3 regions of the Rhizobium sp. P1_E6 genome follow, and region 2 is predicted to be linked to each of the others. Evidence: predicted binding sites of a transcription regulator. Region 2 holds the regulator's gene; each other region holds the start of a gene.

Region 1 (4,176 bases), on a different contig from region 2:
AGGCGATCCATGAAACGCTTCATTTCGGAGCGCACCGTGGCCGCGTCGGGGCGCAAGCGACAGGTCTTCGATTCTGCATTCCATTCCACATCCAGCACCGGCGGCAGGCGCATGGATTCCCTGGGAACGTTGCGGATGAACCAGTCGGCCTGATCATCGGCGGAAGAGCAGAAGTAATAGAAGTGGTAAGGCGCATGCGGAATGCCGGCAGCGGCTGCTTCGCGCCAGTATTTGTCAAAGCGCGAGTCAACCCTGTCCTTGCCTTCGGTTGCCTTGATGAAGGCGAAGGCGACACCGGATTTGCGCACCGTCTGCCAATCGATATCACCCTGCCATTTGGAGATATCGATGCCGTGGACCGCATTTTGCTGCGGGTGCTTGGTGCCGAAATCCTGCGGATCGGTATCCTGAAAGCGGATCTTCGGCTTTATGGAAGCGGTTTCGAGATAATCGTAACCCGTGGAGCTGCAACCGGCGAGCAGCAGGGCAAGCGGCAGGACGCAAAACAGAAGCCGACGCATGAATGTTCCGTCGTGATGATGGATCTGCCCCACAGCTTGACCTTCGAAAACACGCGCCTAGCAGAGGGTATAACCCTCTTTTCTAATATCAACGTAAAAAAATGGTTATTTACAAGCGAATTATGAGCGCTTGCTGATAATCGCGGCCCGCCAGGCGTAACCGCCGCCGATCGCCTCGAACGACAATCTCGCGTTATTTTCAGCAGCTTGCGCTTCCAGAACCTCGCGCAGATTGGCGCGTGGGGTGACATGGAATTTGGCGAGCCAGGCCTGCAGCAGGCTGCGGAACCAGGCGGGCAGGCCTTCCTGTTGGCCGAAATCGACGATGTGGAGCTCGCCGCCGGGATTGAGCGCGGCAATCGATGCATCCACCGCGCGTTCCCAATCCGGGATCATCGAAAGCGCATAGGAAATGAGGATGCGGTCGAACCCGACAGTGCCGAATTCGCGCGGCGTGTAGGCGGTGGCGTCCGCCACGCGAAAGTCAGGGATCGTCGCCTTGGTGGCAAAGGTCTTGCGCGCCGAGATCAGCATTTCCTGGGAGATGTCGAGACCGTAGAGTTTCGCCGTCGGGAAGTGCTTGTGGGCAAAGGCCATGTTGCGGCCGGTGCCGCAGCCGACTTCCAAGAGCGTGCCGCCCTCGGGAACGTCGAGATTGCGGATCGTGCGGTCGCGGCCGAGAAGATAGTATTTGCGGGTCAGGTCGTAGAAATGGCGCTGGTAGCGATACATGCCGTCCATCAGGTCGGCATGTTCCTCGCTCTTGACGGTCATCTCGTCGACTTTGCTCACGCCTTTTTCCCGTAGATGTGGAAACCGCCGTAAATCGCCGAACGGTCCTGGGTGGTCATCTCACGCGACTGCTCTTCGAAATAGTGCCACTGGTCGCGAATTTCAGGGGCGAGGCGGCCTTCGATAATGCTCTTTTCGGCTGCCGTGCGGAAAATCACCCGGGCGCCTTCGCGCGCCGTGCGGGTGATCTCGCGCCAGACATCGTTGAGCTGCTGATCGGTCATCCAGTCCTGTGCATCGAGCAGGATGTAGCGGTCGCGCGAGGCGGCGGGCTCGCCGGCCAGAAGCTCCGTGAAGCTTGCGTGATGGACGTTGACACGATCGACATTGGCGCGGATCACTTCGTAATGCTCCGGCTTCAGATAGGTCGGCAGCGGGCCTTCCTCGCCATCGGCATAGCGGCGTGCGAAAGCCTGCCAGGCGAAATAGTTGTCGCGCATCGGGAAATGACAGGCGAGCTTTTCGAGGCGGTGCTTGAGAACCGGTGCGATGGAATTGTCGGCGGCAAGGCTTGCCAGCTCGTCATATTGCTGTGGCGGGATGCCGAGACCGAAGAGCGAGCTCTTGCGGTTGGTGATCCAGCGTACGACGGGCTTTTCGAAGAGGGGAGCGATCTGGTCTTCGAAGAACTGGCGCTGCTCGCGGATCGACCGGGTCTTGGTCATTTCCTGCAGTTTCACGCCGTGCAGGCGGGCGAGCAGATGAGCGGCGCCGATGAAGCGGCCGAGCAGGCCGGTTTCATAGATATTGCGATTAAAGACGGTGACGCGACGACGGCCGAACTTGCGGGTGTTCCAGTAAGCGCGGGTTGTCTCATCAAGATTCGACGACAGGACACTGTCGAAAACCCGGCTGTTCGATTTCTCGTTCGGCATCGCCAGGAAACGGACGAGATCGGTATGGTTCGGCAGGTTCTTGAAAGCGGCAAGCTTCAGCCTGTTCAGCGCGATATGGTGCGGATTGAGATCCACCACGTCGATCGAAGCCGGCGCCTTGGAAAGGTAGGCGAGCATGTTGCAGCCACCGGAACCGATCGTGACGATACGGTGATTAGMCTTCAGCTCCATCGCCTGCATATCGAGATCAGGGTCTTCCCAGATCTGCGGATAAACGAGGCCGGAAAAGAGAAGGCCGAAGAGTCGCTCGGAGAAGCCGTCCTTGGAAAAAGCCTTGTGGCGGAGAAGCGCTGCCTTGAGTTTCCGGTTCTTGCGGAAGCCGGTATCCGGTGCAAATTCCGACATGAGTCTGTCACCTTTTTAGCGTTCAGGGCGTGTAACGCGCCTCTGCTACAGTTTGATGACGAGCCCTGTGGGCCAAGGCTTCCGCGAAGCTCTGTGAAGACCTCCTCGAAATTTGAAGTCGATTGAAGAGCTTCTTTTCGCTTCTCTCTTTCCGTGAGCCAAGTTTCCTGCTTCTCTCCGTTCCGTGGAGGATTGCATGCGAGTTGTTCCGCGTATCGTCAAGGGCTTGGGCCTGCTTGTCATTCTCGCTGTCACAGGCGCAGCCGCGTGGCTCTCCTTAAGCCCGCCGGAGCTTCTGAAAGTGGGCAATGGCTACGCCGCCAAGATCGTCTGTTCCAATGTCTTCATCGCCGGCCGCGATCCCGACGCCGTGCTTTATGACGACGTGCAGGCGCCTGGAAACCCGCTGCTGCGGCTGATGCGCGTCGAGGTCGATCGTGACGCCGGGCGGGTGACCTCGCGCTTCATGGGCCTGTTTGCGCCGAACTACGCGCTTTATCGTGGCGCCTTCGGCTGCACCAGCGTGCCCGACGGTGATTTCGATGCCGCCTCCAAGGCTACGCCGCTCGTACCGGCGCCGCGGGCGGGCGAAAACGACGCAGTCTGGCCGGATGGCGAGGGCGTCGATACCGCGGCCGGAAATGCGAAAATCGCGGCGCTTCTGGCCGATGCCAAGCTTGCCGGGCCGGCGATGCGGGCGATGGTCGTCGTGCAGGATGGCCACATCATTGCTGAAAGCTACGGGCCGGGCTTCAGCGTCAGCACGCCGCTCGTCGGCTGGTCGATGACGAAGACGGTCAACGCGGCGCTGATCGGCCGGTTGATGCTGTCAGGCAAGATCTCCTATGACGACACACATCTTTTGCCGCAATGGGCGAATGATACGCGCGGCGACATCAAGCTTTCCGACCTGATGGGCATGGAAAGCGGGCTCGCCTTCAATGAGGATTACGGTGCCGTCGCCGATGTGACGCGCATGCTCTATCTCGATCCTGATATGGTTTCCCTGCCGGCGAATGCGTCTCTCATGGCTGCTCCGGGCACGGATTTCCATTATTCGAGTGGCACGGCCTTGCTCCTGTCTCGCATCTGGATGAACAAGGTCGGCGATCCGCGCGCGGCCTTCGACTATCCGCGCGATGCGCTATTCGGTCCGCTCGGAATGACGAGCGCCGTTTTCGAGGCCGATGAGCGCGGCACATTTGCCGGCAGCTCCTATCTCTATGCGACGGGACATGACTGGGCGCGCTTCGGCCAATTCCTGCTGCAGGATGGCGTATGGAACGGGCAGAGGCTTCTGCCGGAGGGATTCGTAGCGATGATGCGGACGCCGACATCAAGTTCCGGCGGCAAATATACGCAAGGCCAAGCGTGGCTTGCGGGACCGGGCGGCGGCGGCACGAGCGCCGAGTTCGGGCTGCCGCAGGACACGTTCTGGCTGCAGGGTCATGACGGCCAGGCGGTCGCGATCGTGCCGTCAGCCAATCTCGTCTTCGTCCGCATGGGATTGACGCCGAGCTGGCTGCGCTACAGGCCGCAGGTCGTGCTGAAGGAAATTCTCAATACGCTTCAGTCGGCAAAAGCCGGCTGAACGTCGTCACCGAGATGTCTGGTATCGGTCG
Region 2 (4,176 bases):
CCGGCCGTGGCCGCGCCGGTCGTGGGCGATCACCCGATACCCCTGATGAAGGAAGTATGTCATCTGGGCGTCCCAGTCGTCCGCTGTCAGCGGCCAGCCGTGGCTGAAAACGATCGGTTGGCCCGAGCCCCAGTCCTTGTAGAAGATGTTTACGCCGTCCGTGGTCGTGATTGTAGGCATCGCGTCGCTCCATCTGCGCTGTTAAACATTCATTGGAAGATAATAAATCACTAAATAAAGCCATCCATCCACGCGCTATTGCAATAGCCGACGCAAGATTGCCACGCATGCCTCATCTTTCGAGGCCCAGGCACATGATCCGACACAAGAATTGGTCAGTCTCACATAATGTAGGTCAGCGCCGATAATTGCGGGTCACGACAGGTAGGCTTTTAGACATTTAGCTTTCCTTCTCTGACTGGACACAGTTGACTGCGAAATACTTCCGATGAAGCATTCGACTATGTCCCTAGATTGCGGCGTTAATTAAATCCCCCTTTTATCAAGGACAAATACCTTGTACGTTCGAGCTATGCCTTAAAGGCATAGCGGGGACGCGATGGAACTCAGGCATTTGCGCTATTTTATTGCTGTTGCGGAAGAGGGAAGCTTACTGACCGCAGCCGAGCGGCGGCTACACACTTCCCAGCCCTCACTCAGCAGGCAAATTCGCGATCTGGAAACCGAAGTCGGTGTAAAACTGCTGGAACGGCAGCCGCGCGGCGTGACGCTCACCGCCGCCGGTAAAGTGTTTCTTGATCACGCGCGGCTGGCGTTGTTGCAAGTCGAGGCGGCTGCGGAAGGGGCCCGGCGGGCAGAGCAGCCGCAAAAGCAGTCGTTCACTATCGGTTTTCTCGCAGGGCAAGAGGTCGTGTGGCTACCCCATGCACTGCGCATTATTCGTGAGGAAGCGCCGGAGGTTGAAATCATATTGTCCAGTCAGTCTTCCCCGGACCTTGCTCTGGCACTGATGCGAGGCAAGCTGGACGTCGCTTTCCTTCGCCCCGAGACGCAGAGTGTTGGTGTGTCGTTCAAGTTTTTAGCCAAGGAGCCACTGATCGCCGTGCTGCCGGCTGACCATCGCTTGACGTCGCAGAAAAAGATCCGGCCACAGGATCTTGCCCGCGAAACTTACGTCAGTTCGGCTAGAATTTCTCCGGTCTTGCAATCCGTGATCCAGGAGTACGCGTCGAACRTTGGGATCACACTCAAGGCAGAGTACGAAGGTGAAGGCCTACCATCAGCAATGTCGCTCGTCGTGTCTACAGGTGGAATAACGCTTATTCCGCTTTATGCGCAAAATATGCTGACGCCAAATGTCGTTGCCAGAGCACTTGAGGGTGTGCCTCCGACAATTGATCTCACCTTAGGATACAACGATTCAAATTCCTCACCTTTGCTCCGCCGATTTTTGTCTCGTTCTGATGAACTAGTCGCCAACGTACAAAATCAGAGCATCATCCGCTATGCTGAAGTTCCATAGCAGAGCTCACGCTCATCTTGGTGACGGCTTCGATTGGCTAGCGCCAGCAAGCCGACAGTCCCCTTCCGGCCCCAAATCAGTCGATGCTCAAGGCTCAGAGAATGTTCGCAATCGGCGCATAGCAGATGTCCCCGTCATCGCTTGAGCCCTCGCGATGCAAGGGGCATGTCGGTCAAGGCGTCAGCAAGCCAACGTCTACTCTTAAAAAGCCCACCCGAACAAACAAACGGGCCGCCCGGTTACCCAGACGACCCGTTCGTGACCTCCGATCACTCGGATCAGGCTTCCATGGAATATCCCGCGCCGCGGACGGTGCGGATGACATCCTGCATGTTGGAGAAATTCAGCGCCTTGCGCAGGCGGCCGACATGGACGTCGACGGTGCGTTCATCCACGTAGATATCGTGACCCCAGACGCCATCGAGAAGCTGCGAGCGGGAGAAGACCCTGCCCGGCGACGACATCAGGAATTCCAAGAGGCGGAATTCGGTCGGGCCGAGGCGGACTTCGCGGCTCTTGCGATGGACGCGATGGGTTTCGCGATCGAGCTCGATATCACCACACTTCAAAACGGTGGAGAGAACCTCCGGACGGGCGCGTCGCAGCATCGCCTTGACGCGGGCAACGAGTTCCGGCGTGGAGAAGGGCTTGACGACATAGTCATCCGCGCCGGTCGAGAGACCGCGAACGCGCTCGCTCTCTTCGCCGCGTGCCGTCAGCATGATGATCGGCAGACGCTCGGTTTCCGGCCGCATGCGCAGCCGGCGGCAGAGCTCGATGCCGGAAACGCCCGGCAGCATCCAGTCAAGGATGAGCAGGTCCGGGGTGCGCTCCTGAAGCCGGATTTCGGCCTCGTCGCCACGGAGGATCGTATCCACCTCGAAACCTTCAGCCTCGAGATTGTAGCGGAGAAGCACGCTGAGTGCCTCTTCATCTTCAACAACTGCAACTCTTGGGATCATGCGTGTCAGTCTCCTAATGCATGATCCTTAAACCGGGGGTGATTTAAGCAAGGGACCATGCAGGAACTCGGAATTGGCTGCGACCCTTGCGCGCCCCAGCGCGGGGCGCGCACGCAATCGGCAGGTCCAGATTACTCCGTCACCGCACCAACGGTATTGGAGCTGTCGTCCTTCGGACGCTCGCCCTCCGGCTGGGCGCCGGTTGCCATGTAGTAGATCGTCTCGGCGATGTTGGTTGCATGGTCGCCGATGCGCTCGATGTTCTTGGCGCAGAAGAGAAGATGCGTGCAGCTCGTGATGTTGCGCGGATCTTCCATCATGTAGGTCAGGAGTTCGCGGAACAGCGAAGTGTACATCGCGTCGATCTCGTCGTCGCGTTCGCGGATCGCATTCGCCTTGTCAGCTGAACGATTGGTGTAGACGTCGAGCACTTCCTTGAGCTGGACGAGCGCCAGTTCGGAGAGATGCTCGAGGCCGCGGGCGAGCTTGCGCGGAACGCCGGTGCTCTGCACCGCGATGACGCGCTTTGCCGTGTTCTTGCCGAGATCGCCGACGCGCTCGAGGTCGGCGGCGATGCGGATCGAACCCATGATCTCGCGAAGGTCGGAGGCCATCGGCTGGCGACGGGCGATCGTGACGATCGCCTTGTCGTTGATCTCGCGCTCGGCGTGATCGAGGATCACATCGTCGGAAATGACCTTCTGAGCAAGCGCGGTATCGCCGTTGACGAGCGCGCGGACAGCGTCGCCGCCCATCTGTTCGGCAAGACCACCCATCTCGGAAATGCGCCGGGACAGGAATTTCAGATCGTCATCGTAAGCAGAGAAAATATGTGTTGATGCCATGGGGCTTTGTCCTCGAAAATCGGGAAGGCTTCACATCGCCAAAATCAGCCGAAGCGACCCATGATGTAGTCCTGGGTACGCGGATCGTCCGGGTTGGTGAACATCTTGTCGGTATCGTTCTCCTCGACCAGGTTGCCGAGGTGGAACATAGCCGTGCGCTGCGATACGCGAGCGGCCTGCTGCATGGAATGCGTCACGATGACGATCGTGTAGTTTTCACGCAGCTCGTGGATCAGCTCTTCGACCTTGGCAGTTGCGATCGGGTCGAGCGCCGAGCAGGGCTCGTCCATCAGGATGACTTCCGGGCTGACGGCAACGGCGCGTGCGATGYACAGACGCTGCTGCTGACCGCCGGAAAGGCCGGTGCCGGATTCATGCACGCGATCCTTGACCTCATTCCAGAGGCCGGCGCGCTGCAGGCTCGTCTCGACAATCTGGTCGAGGTCGGCCTTGGACTTGGCAAGGCCATGGATGCGCGGACCGTAAGAAACGTTTTCATAGATCGTCTTCGGGAACGGGTTCGGCTTCTGGAAGACCATGCCGACGCGGGCGCGAAGTTCGACGACGTCGATGTCGGGATCGTAGATGTCGTCGCTATCGAGCGTGATCTTGCCGGTGACGCGGCAGCCGTCGATCGTGTCGTTCATGCGGTTCAGCGACCGCAGGAAGGTGGACTTGCCGCAGCCCGAGGGGCCGATCAGGGCGGTCACGGTGTTTTCGCGGACGTTCAGATTGACATCGAAAAGCGCACGCTTCTCGCCGTAATAAACGGAGACATCCTGACCGATCATCTTATACGGGACGTTGCTCATTTTCTGGTCCAGCGCCTTCTCGACTGCGGCTTCCGTCAACATGTTCATGATCTTTACTCCGTTTACCAGCGGCG
Region 3 (4,176 bases), on a different contig from region 2:
GAAGGTCACATAGGTGTCTGTGAAAAAGGTCGCACCGCGCTGCGAGATCATCAGACTGAGGGCTGAGAAATCACAGACATCCTTACGTTTGCCGATGATCTGGCGCACGTCGCGCAGATGTTTCTCGTAACGGCCTTCGAGGCCGCAGATCAGCGCATCCGCTTCACCGCGCTTCAACGCCAGGGCGCCGATGACGGTCGTGTTGGTGCGCACGATGGTGCGGGCGGCTTCCGGGATGACGCCGCGGCGGCCGACCAGCTGCAGATAAAGATCGACATATTCGCGGAAGCGCGGATCGTCCTCGGGGTTGATGACCTCGAAATCCTGTAGCGGGCGGATGCGCAACCCGTAGCGCTTCAGGCGCGTTTCGATGACCTGCGGACGGCCGATGATGATCGGCTCGGCAATGCCTTCTTCAAGCAGCACCTGGGCGGCGCGCAACACGCGCTCGTCTTCGCCTTCGGAGAAGATGACGCGCTTGCGCTCTGCCGTCTTCGCGGCCGCAAAGATCGGCTTCATGATGAAGCCGGAGCGGAAGACGAAGCGGTTCAGCTGGTCGAGATAGGCATCGAAATCGGCGATCGGGCGACGCGCGACACCGCTTTCGGCAGCGGCCCTGGCGACGGCAGGCGCGATGCGCAGGATGAGACGCGGGTCGAAGGGCGAGGGGATGAGATAGTCAGGGCCGAAAATAGGGGTTTCGCCGGAATAGGCGCGGGCGGCGACGTCCGAAGGCTCCTCGCGGGCGAGGGCCGCGATGGCGCGCACGGCGGCCATCTTCATTTCCTCGTTGATCGTCTCGGCGCCACAATCCAGCGCGCCCCTGAAAATATAGGGGAAGCAGAGGACGTTATTGACTTGGTTCGGGAAGTCCGACCGGCCGGTGCAGATCATCGCATCGGGCCGCGCGGCGCGGGCGAGATCCGGCATGATCTCCGGCGTCGGGTTGGCGAGCGCCATGATCAGCGGCTTGTCGGCCATCTGCGCAAGCAGTTCCGGCTTCAGCACGCCGGCAGCGGACAGGCCGAGGAAGACATCGGCGCCACCGATATTGTCGGCGAGCGTGCGGGTGTCGCTCTTCTGGGCGTAGATTGCCTTCCACTCGTCCATCAGCTCGACGCGGCCTTCATAGACGAGGCCTTCGAGATCGTGGACCCAGATGTTTTCGCGCTTGGCGCCGAGCGTCACGAGCAGGTTAAGACAGGCAAGTGCCGCCGCACCGGCACCGGAGGCGACGATCTTGACCTCGTCGATCTTCTTACCGGCGAGTTCCAGCCCGTTGAGGATCGCGGCGGCAACGATGATCGCGGTGCCATGCTGGTCGTCGTGGAAGACCGGGATCTTCATCTTCTCGCGCAGCTGCTTCTCGATCTGGAAGCATTCCGGTGCCTTGATGTCCTCGAGGTTGATGCCGCCGAAGGTCGGCTCCAGCGAAGCGACGGTGGAAACCATCTGCTCGACACTTGCAGCATCCACTTCGATATCGAAGACGTCGATGCCGGCGAATTTCTTGAAGAGAACGGCTTTGCCTTCCATGACCGGCTTGGAGGCAAGCGGGCCGATATTGCCGAGACCGAGAACGGCAGTACCGTTCGAAATCACGGCGACGAGGTTGGCGCGGGACGTGTAGTCGGCCGCCTGTTCCGGATTGTCACGAATGGCGAGACAGGGAGCGGCAACTCCGGGAGAATAGGCGAGCGCCAGGTCGCGCTGGTTGCCGAGCGGCTTGGTCGCCTGGATTTCCAGCTTGCCGGGGCGCGGATAGCGGTGGAAGAAAAGCGCCTGTTCGTCGAGGCTGCCGCCCGTCAGATTCGTTTCCGTCTTGGCTTTTTCCTGGGATTTTTCCTGGTGATCCATCGCCGCTTCCAATCGTCCTTCAAAGTCTTTTGAAGACTCCTCCATACATCAATCGACCGGCCTGGACAGTACGGAAATGGCCGCAGGGGAACTTTTTGACCCGGACGGTAAAGGGGAGCTGACATTAGAGCCTTCCCTGATCGGATTGCGGCACTTCACCAGGGACGCTCTGACCGGTGGATTGATCGGCTTCGCAGGGCTTTCCTGCGTTTTGTCATCTTCCTGATACACGAGTCTGATTTTGGAAGGCTAGACGAAGAACGATGGGACACGAGCGGAAAGGCTTGTGATAGACATGATGGAACCCCGGCGCTTCCGCACCCTCTTCATTTCCGATGTGCATCTCGGCTCCAAGGCTGCGAAGGCAGATTTTCTGCTGGATTTCCTTAGGTATCACGAGGCTGACACGATCTACCTCGTCGGCGATATCATCGATGGCTGGCGCCTGAAGCGCAGCTGGTACTGGCCGCAGGTCTGCAACGACGTGGTCCAGAAGCTCTTGCGCAAGGCGCGCAAGGGTACGCGCGTCGTTTATATCCCCGGCAATCACGACGAATTCCTGCGCGCCTTTCCGGGCACACATTTTGGCGGCATCGAAGTCGTCGACCGCATCATCCATGACGGCGCCGACGGCAAGAAGTACCTCGTCCTGCATGGCGACGAATTCGACGTCGTTGTGCGCAACGCCCGACTGCTCGCCTATCTCGGCGACTGGGCCTATGACACGGCGATCCGCATCAATATCGTGCTTGCCGCGATCCGCCGCCGTCTCGGCATGCCCTACTGGTCGTTTTCGGCCTGGGCCAAGCTGCAGGTGAAACATGCCGTCAATTTCATCGGCGAGTTCCAGCGCGTGGTTGCCGAGGAAGCCCGCAAGAGCGGCGCCGACGGCGTCATCTGTGGCCATATCCATCACGCCGTGATCGAGGATATGGAAGGCATCCGCTATATCAACACCGGCGACTGGGTCGAAAGCTGCACGGCAATCGTCGAGCATGAAGACGGCACTTTCGAACTCATCACCTGGCGCGCGCTGACCAGCAACGTGCCGGCACTGACCTCCATCGAATTGCTTGAAGAGGGTGATTTCGCCCCGCAGGCCGCCTGAATATTGCGCGCGTACCGTGCCGGCGGGCTTTCTGCCGGTACACCCAGGAATTTAGCCCGTTGCCGCTTGGCGACGGGCCCTATTTATTTTTTAAATCGTTTTGGTTTATTTTTTTTAATCGTTTCGATTGGGCTATTTCTCGCCATAGTCGTGCTTGATTGGATGTGTTAGGCAACGCACAGTTTCCTTCAGGTCCATCATGATTCCCGCACAAAATCCCTCGACGGGTGAGGGAGCGCCGCCGCGCTTCCGGCTGCTCAGCGCGCTTTGCTACARCGCGCCGCTGCTGGTCAACGGTATCGTCCTGCCCTTCTTCCCCGTCTGGCTTTCGACCCACCAGTTCAACGATCATCAGATCGGCACCATCCTGGCCGTGCCGATGATCGTGCGCGTTCTCGTCGCGCCGATCGTGGCTGTCTTTGCGGACCGCATGCCGGAGCGCGCACATGTGCTCTTATGGTCGGGGGCGCTATCGCTGCTGACGGCGGTGGCGCTCTACTGGACGTCGAGCTTCTGGTCGGTGCTGATCGTCTTTGCGCTGCAGGGTGCCACTTTCGCGCCCTATGTGCCAGTCGTCGAATCCATCGTGATATCAGGCGTGCGCCGCTGGGGGCTGGATTATGGCTCGATGCGCGTCTGGGGTTCCATCGCCTTCATCGTTTCGACGATGCTCGGCGGCGAACTGGTCGGCCGCTGGGGTGGCGGCATGGTGTTGCCAATCATGATCTTCGGCTTCATTTTGACCATCGCCATGGCGATCTTCTGTCCACGCATCGGACCGACACGGCGACGCGGCCAGCCGATCAACCTTCCGGCGACGACAGGCAGCGGGCTGAGGGAACCGCATCTGCTCCTGCTGCTGCTCGGCGTTTCGATCCAGCAGGCGAGCCACGCGCTGCTCAACGCCTTTTCCTCGATCTACTGGCACCATCTCGGCTTCTCGGGAACAGAGGTCGGCATTCTCTGGAGTGCCGGCGTTGCCTCGGAAGTGACGGTCTTCTTCCTCTCCCGACGCCTCAACCGCCGCTTCAATGCCTGGACGCTGATCCGCTTCGGCTGTGCGGTCAGCGTCTGCCGTTGGGTGTTCTTTCCGACGGAGACGAGTTTTCTCGGCTTCTTCACGCTGCAGTGCCTGCACGGTTTCACCTATGCCTTCGTGCATACCGGCGTGCAGCGGCGCATCATCGCCACGGTGCAGGAGACGCAGGAAG

Evidence for each region. The regulator PhoB, encoded in region 2, activates phosphate uptake and scavenging genes when phosphate is short. The targets are predictions, from matches to a motif close to TGTCATNNANCTGTCAT.
Region 1: the regulator PhoB is predicted to act here: its motif matches at 2,599-2,615, upstream of AC1D35_RS00130 (BtaA family protein).
Region 3: the regulator PhoB is predicted to act here: its motif matches at 2,070-2,086, upstream of AC1D35_RS22565 (UDP-2,3-diacylglucosamine diphosphatase).

Annotation. Positions count from the first base shown of each region.
Region 1 covers NZ_JBFUBG010000001.1:27,201-31,376, forward strand. The annotation lists gene AC1D35_RS00120 (glycoside hydrolase family 25 protein) at 1-521, opposite strand, end outside; gene AC1D35_RS00125 (class I SAM-dependent methyltransferase) at 642-1,295, opposite strand; gene AC1D35_RS00130 (BtaA family protein) at 1,310-2,554, opposite strand; gene AC1D35_RS00135 (serine hydrolase domain-containing protein) at 2,751-4,145, shown strand.
Region 2 covers NZ_JBFUBG010000006.1:11,452-15,627, reverse strand. The annotation lists gene AC1D35_RS05485 (alpha/beta fold hydrolase) at 1-180, opposite strand, end outside; gene AC1D35_RS05480 (LysR family transcriptional regulator) at 560-1,483, shown strand; gene phoB (phosphate regulon transcriptional regulator PhoB) at 1,762-2,445, opposite strand; gene phoU (phosphate signaling complex protein PhoU) at 2,577-3,290, opposite strand; gene pstB (phosphate ABC transporter ATP-binding protein PstB) at 3,335-4,150, opposite strand; gene pstA (phosphate ABC transporter permease PstA) at 4,165-4,176, opposite strand, start outside.
Region 3 covers NZ_JBFUBG010000054.1:19,887-24,062, reverse strand. The annotation lists gene AC1D35_RS22570 (NADP-dependent malic enzyme) at 1-1,857, opposite strand, end outside; gene AC1D35_RS22565 (UDP-2,3-diacylglucosamine diphosphatase) at 2,153-2,965, shown strand; gene AC1D35_RS22560 (MFS transporter) at 3,165-4,176, shown strand, end outside.